2 regions of the Psychrobium sp. 1_MG-2023 genome follow, and region 1 is predicted to be linked to the other one. Evidence: predicted binding sites of a transcription regulator. Region 1 holds the regulator's gene; the other holds the start of a gene.
What was found. The regulator LexA, encoded in region 1, represses DNA repair genes until DNA is damaged. The targets are predictions, from matches to a motif close to TACTGTATNNNNATACAGTA.

Region 1 (3,877 bases):
TGAGCGTTATAAAGCGGTTCGGGAGCAGTGTTTGATTGACTCACTTAAAGATTTAAATCTGACGGAACAACAGTTAAGTGAAATGGCTAGTGCATTAAGAGTCCTTTCCGGTTTTTATGATCAATCTTCTCGAAGTGCTGCATCGTTGTAATACCAATACCGTTATTTAAGTGACCCCTTTGGTATCGCGAATAAGCGATAACGTGAATAAACGAATTAGAGTGCAGGTGCTACGTTCCAAACAGAACCTAAGTAATAACATCGATGCCGGGAAGGTATTTATTGGCGTATGTAGTTATTCTAGATAATAAGTAACGAAGCTATCATTTTAGCCCGATAAAGATGTACACGTTATTTATGAAGTTAATATAAGTTTAATACTTTGGTTTTTTGTGAACTTTTTAACTGAATTGTGTTCTTACTATTCCACTAAGGTTGAATTCATAGGGATAAGATGAAAGTTTTTGCAAAACAATCAATCAGACAAATTGTTAAACATATCAAGATATTCTTCCAAGGAACGATAGAGATCGATTCGCTTGGACGTTTCAAATTTTCACAAGGGCAGCTGTGTTTACCACAAAACGCAACCCGAACGCAGAGCTCTTTTGTTCAACAGGTGAACTCATCTATTAAGTCTAAACGGCCTGTTGCCCAGTGGGATTAGCTTGATACTAGTTACACAGTAATCGAACTTTAGGCTTTACTAAATCGTCGCAAAGCTTAGTGAAATGCACCACTTAACTTACTAAGATTAACATGCTGCGCTAATTGATTTTGACTATGACAATTCAATTGGCGTTGTGTTTGTTGCTGATTGATATTAAAAACGAACGCTAAGGCGCTAGTTCGTTTTGCAGCAAGCTGCAGACGTTTTAAGTCCCTAGCATTAACTGAGTCTGGCCAAGCAATAACTGCGCTGCTAGTTCCTGACATCAATGCTTGCTCCATTGCCCATAAAGTATCAACCTGATCTTTTGGGTGAACTAATAAAATCTTATCACTTGCGATTTGGTATTGCTCGCTTAATGCTTTGAGTTGTTGTTTCGGTGCACCAATCAATACAATCCAGCGACGCTGTTCGCTGAGCTTTTTAAGGGTTGGCCCAAGAATCTCTAACTGCTGGTCATCATTAGATTGACTAACGATCTCGTTAATCGTTTGTGATTGCCAACCACCCTGATTTAGCAAGTTATCTAAATGGTTAAAACCTGAACTGATTGCAAAGTTGTTCTCAGTTGTTTGTTGGTTTAAATATAATGATTTCATTGCCAAGCTCCATTTCTTATCACGCCAACTGCCAAACCTTCAATTTCTAATGATTGATATTCCAAATCGACGACGATGGTTGAAAACTCTGGGTTTTCAGGGTGTAGTAAAACTTTATTATCCTGTCGTTCAAAACGTTTAACCGTTACATCGTCTTCTACACGTGCGACCACAACTTGACCTTCGTTAACCGAGGTTGTTTTGTGTACGGCTAGCAAATCGCCATCAATAATCCCAATATCTCTCATGCTCATACCGTTAACACGTAGCAGATAATCTGCTTGTGGATGAAACATACTAGGGTCGACTTTGTAATGTGCTTCAACGTGCTCTTGAGCTAGAATCGGTTCTCCAGCAGCCACTTGGCCTATCAATGGTAAGCCTTGCTCTTCACTGTCATTGGCAGCTTCGGGAGGTAAACGAATGCCGCGTGATGTGCCAGGGATGATTTCAATAGCGCCTTTTTTGGCTAAGGCCTTAAGGTGTTCCTCAGCAGCATTTGCTGATTTAAACCCAAGCTTTTTAGCAATCTCAGCTCGTGTTGGCGGCATGCCTGTAATGGCTATATTGTCTTTGATAAGCTGTAAGATTTCAGCCTGACGGTTAGTTAACTTTTTCATATACTTGCCTTAGCACCAAATTAGAATAAATGAACTGGGTTTTCATACAGTATAGCTGTCAGTATATACAGTAAAAATTACTGTGCAAGTATTAATCAAAAAAACTTTACTTTAATAATTAAATTACGCCACGGTGTTCTAATCTTTAATAGATTGCTCTTATCGAGTATTAGTTAAAATGAACTTGCCACAAATAATAACTGGTAATACCTTTGGGCTTAGTATGAAATTTGATATATTACGCGTGTTTTCTGTTTAGTTATTGGTAAAAGTGTGTATGACAAACTCTCTATCACGTTGGGTGAATATTTTACGTTGGCCAGTTCGCTTCTTAGTTCGTAGCAAGCTCGTACCGAAAGATCCCTGCGCCGAGCTTAATATTGATCGTCACAAGCCCATTGTCTATGTGCTTAAAACGGAGTCATTAACAGACTTGGTGGCATTAGAGAGAATTTGTAAGTCATTAAAGCTACCTTTACCTACTCAGCCACTACAACTTGGTGAACGAAAGATCCCTCGTTATTTTTGTGTGCAGGGTCGGGTGCCTGTTTTTGGCAAAAATAATGATGCCAATAAATTTATTAATCGCTTTAGTGAACTGATAAATTTCCTACGTCAACCAGAACAGCAAGATGTTCAGATTGTACCTGTAGCCTTGTTTTGGGGGCGTAAGCCAGGGCGGGAAGACGATACTGTCAAAGCTGCCGTGATTGCTGATGAACAAGCTTCTTGGCTCAGAAAGATAATGATGGTGTTGTTTCTTGGCCGAGACAACTTTGTTCGCTTTAGTCAACCAATCTCGATGGTCGAGTTAATTGCTTCTCGTAGTAGTGATGAGCGTATTGCTCACAAGCTATCACGTCTTGCACGTTTTCATTTTCACCGGCAGGCCCAAACAATGCTAGGGCCAAAGCTGCTATATAGAAACTCACTTGATCAACGTTTGATGAAGTCGCCAGCGTTACAAGTTGCGATGCAAGAATATGCGCAGCAAAAAAATCTATCAGATGATCAAGTTAAAGCAGAAGTGTCTAAATTAGTTGACGAAATAGCCGCTAACTACTCTGAGCGCTTGCTTCGTATTGGCGATCGTGTTCTGACTTGGTTGTGGAATAAGCTCTATAAAGGCATCAATATCAGTAATGCGGAGCGTGTTCGTCAACTCGCTCAAGACGGAGAAGAAATAATCTTTGTGCCTTGTCATCGTAGTCACATGGATTACCTATTGCTAAGTTATGTTATTTACCGACAGGGTATGGTGCCACCACACATTGCTGCGGGAATTAATTTAAGCTTCTGGCCTGCGGGACCAATCTTCCGCCGCGGCGGTGCTTTTTTTATGCGTCGAACGTTTAAAGGCAATAAATTATACGCTGCAGTGTTTAGGGAGTACTTGCACCAACTTTTTAATAATGGCTATTCGGTAAAGTATTTCACTGAAGGGGGTCGCTCTCGTACAGGTCGTTTACTGTCTCCTAAGACAGGCATGATTGCGATGACGGTACAAGGTGCATTGCGCGGCATCGAACGCCCAATTACTTTGGTACCCGTTTATTTAGGTTATGACCATGTCATGGAAGTGGGTACTTACCATAGTGAATTGAAAGGAAAGTCGAAAGAGAAAGAGTCAGTGGGGCAAGTGGTAAAAACATTGCGTAAACTGAAAAACTTCGGCCGTGGTTATGTGAATTTTGGTCAGCCTATTTCGCTCAATAAACACCTCGATAATGAAGTACCTCAATGGCATGAGTCTATTAATCCAATGGAGCAACAAAAGCCGTCATGGTTAACTCCAACGGTTAATAGTCTGGCTAATAAAGTGATGGTTAATATCAATAATGCTGCGGCAGTTACGGCTATTACTCTCTCGGCTCTAGTGGTATTAGGTGTTGAACGTCGTGTTATTGCTAAGTCGACATTAGAAGCCCAGCTAGACCTTTACCTCAAACTTTTACGTCAAGCGCGTTACTCTGCTGACATTACTATTC
Region 2 (3,877 bases), on a different contig from region 1:
TCTCAGTCATTGCAAACCCGTCTTTTAGCTGCATTGTATGGTTGCCCTCACGGCGTATTTAGAATGAGTGATGAGATTGACGGTGTTGTAGAGACCTCAAATAATCTGGGTGTAATCCAAACACGTCATAACGAAATCCGCGTTCAGTGTTTAATTCGCTCATTAATGGATTCACGTCGTATTGATACACAAAACACCATTGGCTCAATCTTTAGTCTTGCGGGTGCAACAGTTGATTTTTCTGGCGCTTACCCAGGCTGGAAACCAAACACATCGTCAGAGGCTATGGCCGTTGTGCGCGATACGTACAATGAGTTATTTGGTGAAATACCAAAAGTCATGGTGATCCATGCGGGTCTAGAGTGTGGTTTATTTAAAGATGCTTATCCGCATTGGGATATGGTCTCTTACGGCCCTACAATTCGCTTCCCTCACTCACCTGATGAGAAAGTTAAAATTGATACCGTTGAACGCTTTTGGCAGTTAACTTTAGCAATTCTAAAGAATATTCCAGAAAAAACAGCGTAATTAGCAGGACGTTAAAACGACACACAAAAAAGAGCAGCTAATCATTTATGGGCTGCTCTTTTTTATTCATGTGTTTAATCAAATAAGTCTAGCTGAGGTACATCATCAGCCTTCGGTGCCGTAAACCCCACAGATAGCCCTATTAGCCGAACCGAGCGCCCATAACTTCTTTCTAGCGCTTGTTCAAGTAATTGCCGACATAACTCAAGACTAATGTCATCAACACTCTTTTCTACCGTCGTTGATTTAAAATCATTAAATTTAATTTTTATTCCTTGCTTAGCAATTATTTTGCCTTTCTCCACTTTGACTAAGCGTCTGTGAAGCTCTTGATACAATTGTTCAACAATTGGCCAGCAACTCGCTTGCCCGTTAATATCTGCGGCTAATGTGGTTTCTACTCCCGCCGATTTTCGTTCACGGTGCGGGTTCACTGTGCTGGGATCGATCCCTAAACTGCGTTGCTTAAGTACATGAGCCATTTTTCCGAAACGTTGCTCTAACCAAGGAAGCTCAGTGGCTCGAATATCTTCTCCTGTCATGAGTCCGAGTTGTTGTAATTTACCGAAAGTGACTTTACCAACACCGGGGATTTTATTTAGCGGTAAATTAAACGCAAACTCATCGACTTGATCAGGGGTGATAACGAATTGTCCGTTTGGTTTGTTTAAGTCAGATGCAATTTTAGCCATGAATTTATTAGGTGCAATGCCAGCTGATGCCGTTAAGCCTGTTTCGTCAAGGATATCTTGTCTGATTTGTTGAGCAATTAACGTCGCACTGCCAGAAAATAGCTGACAATCACTCACATCAATATAAGCCTCGTCTAAACTTAAAGACTCAACTAAAGAGCTATAACGTTTAAATATTTCAAACACCTGTGCTGATGCTTCTTTGTACGCTCCCATCCGACCAGGCACAAGTTGTAAGTGCGGGCAAAGCTTTAACGCCAAGGATGTCGCCATAGCACTTCGTACCCCATACTCCCGAGCAATATAATTACACGTAGCAATAACACCACGTCGATCACTCGCTCCACCAATCGCTATTGGCAAGCTGGCTAAAATTGGATTATCACGCATTTCGACCGCAGCAAAAAAACAGTCCATGTCAACGTGAATTATTTTACGCATCGGTAACCATCCCGTTTATAATACCCATCATCAAAAGCCCAATGACATTCATTATAGACAAGTACTGTATATAATAACAGTCACTCTAAGGACATTGTTTCAATAATGAGAAACATTCTATTCATTTTACTTTGCTTAATATCATCGTTTTATAGCACCGCAAAAGATATTGATGTGACTTATCACATCATTTCATCTGATGACTCTCTAACTAGTGCCGCAAAAAAGAATGTCAATGTCTACCTAAATCAGTTGTCATTTAACCAGAATGAAAGCTTAAGTTTTTGGCGTTTACAAGTCGTAAAACAAGCTACGATTGCATTGCAAGCTTTAGGCTATTATGCAGCGAATATTGAGGTTCAAACCCTAAATCAAGACGACCAGCCCGTAGCCAATATTGATATCAAACAAGGAGAACCAACGTTACTCTCACAAGTTGATTTTCGTTTAATTGGTATTGGGGCACTTGATGATGATTTTAAAAGGCAACAGCAACAGTACCCCTTTGCCGTTGGCAAGCGCATTCATCACGGCAGCTTCGATGATACTAAAGCTCAATTTGCTGATATTGCAGTAAACAAGGGTTATTTTGAAGCCAAGTGGTTAACTAGCGAAGTCATTATTGACATTGAAAAAAATAATGCCCAGCTCAGTCAAATATACGATACAGGCGTGCGTTTTACTTTTGGTGAGATAAAAATCCCTGAACACCACCCTGCACGAGAACTCATATTATCAATGGCTTCTTTTAAGCCAGGTGAACATTACCTAAGTGATACCCTTGCACAGTTTAACTTAGCCCTAAACCAAAGCCGCTATTTTAAGAGTATCCAAGCAATTCCTGAACCACCAAACCTATTAACAAAAACAGTTGATATTAACGTTGCAATTGTGGACAAACCTAAGAATATCGTTGAGTTGACGGCAGGGGTCAGTACAGATTTAAGTGGCGATACCGATCTTGGTATGCGGGGAGGTATCAATTGGATAAAACCTTGGCTTAATCGTCGTGGGCACAGTCTCGAAACCAGTCTTGAGCTCACAAAGCAAGAAAAGTCATTGACCGCAAGTTATAAAGTGCCTTATGCCGACCCAAACTATAATTACACTAACTATATTTTGGGCTGGCAACGCTCGGATGTACTGACAAATCCCTATGAGAAGTTCTCTCTGCAATGGCAGCGCCACAAAGCACTAGAAGGTGACTGGCAACGTATTTTATTTCTCAAGCTAGAACGAGAAAATGATCTGACGCTTAACCAACACGATAGTTTAATTTTACCCGGAGTGAGTTACACCCGGACACGCCGCCGAGGAGGATTAGACCCTAGTTGGGGCGACCGTCAAATATACTCTGTTGAGTTTGCTAACGAAGCTTGGGGCTCTTCTGTTGACTTAGCGAAGATATCCATTCGCTCTAATTGGCTCCGCCGCATTAATGGCACTCACCAATTCATATTTAAGTTTGATATTGGTGCAATTGAAGCTTCGTCGATTCATGATGTTCCTCAATCTATGCGTTTTTTTGCAGGAGGTGATGATAATTTGCGTGCCTATGACTTTAAATCTATAGCCCCCCTAGCCGAAACAACCAATGGTGATGACAAAGTGGTTCTTGAAGCGCAAGGTGGGTTATACCAAGCGCTAGCCAGCGCTGAATATAGTTACCCAGTCACAGAAAGTTGGCGTCTGGCTGCATTTTATGATGTCGGCACCGTTACTGATGATTTCTCAGAGTCATTAAAATCAGATGTTGGCGTAGGCATTCGCTGGCAAACCCCCGTGGGTCCGATTCGATTAGACTTTGCTTTTGGCTTAACAGAAGATGATCATGACCCTTTTGACAAGCCTTTTAGAATTAGCTTTGCTATAGGGTTAGACTTATGAGCCGTTTATTTTATCGTAAAGTTTTTGCTATCCCATTAAGCCTCATAGTCATTGTGGGTGTCTTACTATTTAGCCATCTTGGTAACAAGCTATTAATCAAAGTGGGCCAAAGTGCCGTATCAGGCTTAACGATTGAGCTTGCTAACGGGAGCTTATTTTTTTCTCCTCGTTTTAACACTATTGAATTTAAGCAACCGAGTCAACATCTACTCATCGAATCATTAGCCATTGACTGGCGTTGGGGCTGTGCATGGGACTCAGCGTTATGCGTTGAGAAATTAAAAGCTAAGCGTGTCACGCTAACTCAGACAGAAGTGTCAAAAGACGCT

Region 2: the regulator LexA is predicted to act here: its motif matches at 1,724-1,743, upstream of dinB (DNA polymerase IV).

Annotation. Positions count from the first base shown of each region.
Region 1 covers NZ_JAUYVJ010000001.1:52,376-56,252, forward strand. The annotation lists gene Q8W26_RS00190 (winged helix DNA-binding protein) at 1-151, shown strand, start outside; gene Q8W26_RS17860 (DUF1107 family protein) at 455-667, shown strand; gene Q8W26_RS00195 (SulA-like leucine-rich domain-containing protein) at 724-1,269, opposite strand; gene lexA (transcriptional repressor LexA) at 1,266-1,889, opposite strand; gene plsB (glycerol-3-phosphate 1-O-acyltransferase PlsB) at 2,167-3,877, shown strand, end outside.
Region 2 covers NZ_JAUYVJ010000007.1:13,865-17,741, reverse strand. The annotation lists gene Q8W26_RS05160 (aminoacyl-histidine dipeptidase) at 1-528, shown strand, start outside; gene dinB (DNA polymerase IV) at 603-1,661, opposite strand; gene Q8W26_RS05150 (autotransporter assembly complex family protein) at 1,767-3,548, shown strand; gene Q8W26_RS05145 (translocation/assembly module TamB domain-containing protein) at 3,545-3,877, shown strand, end outside.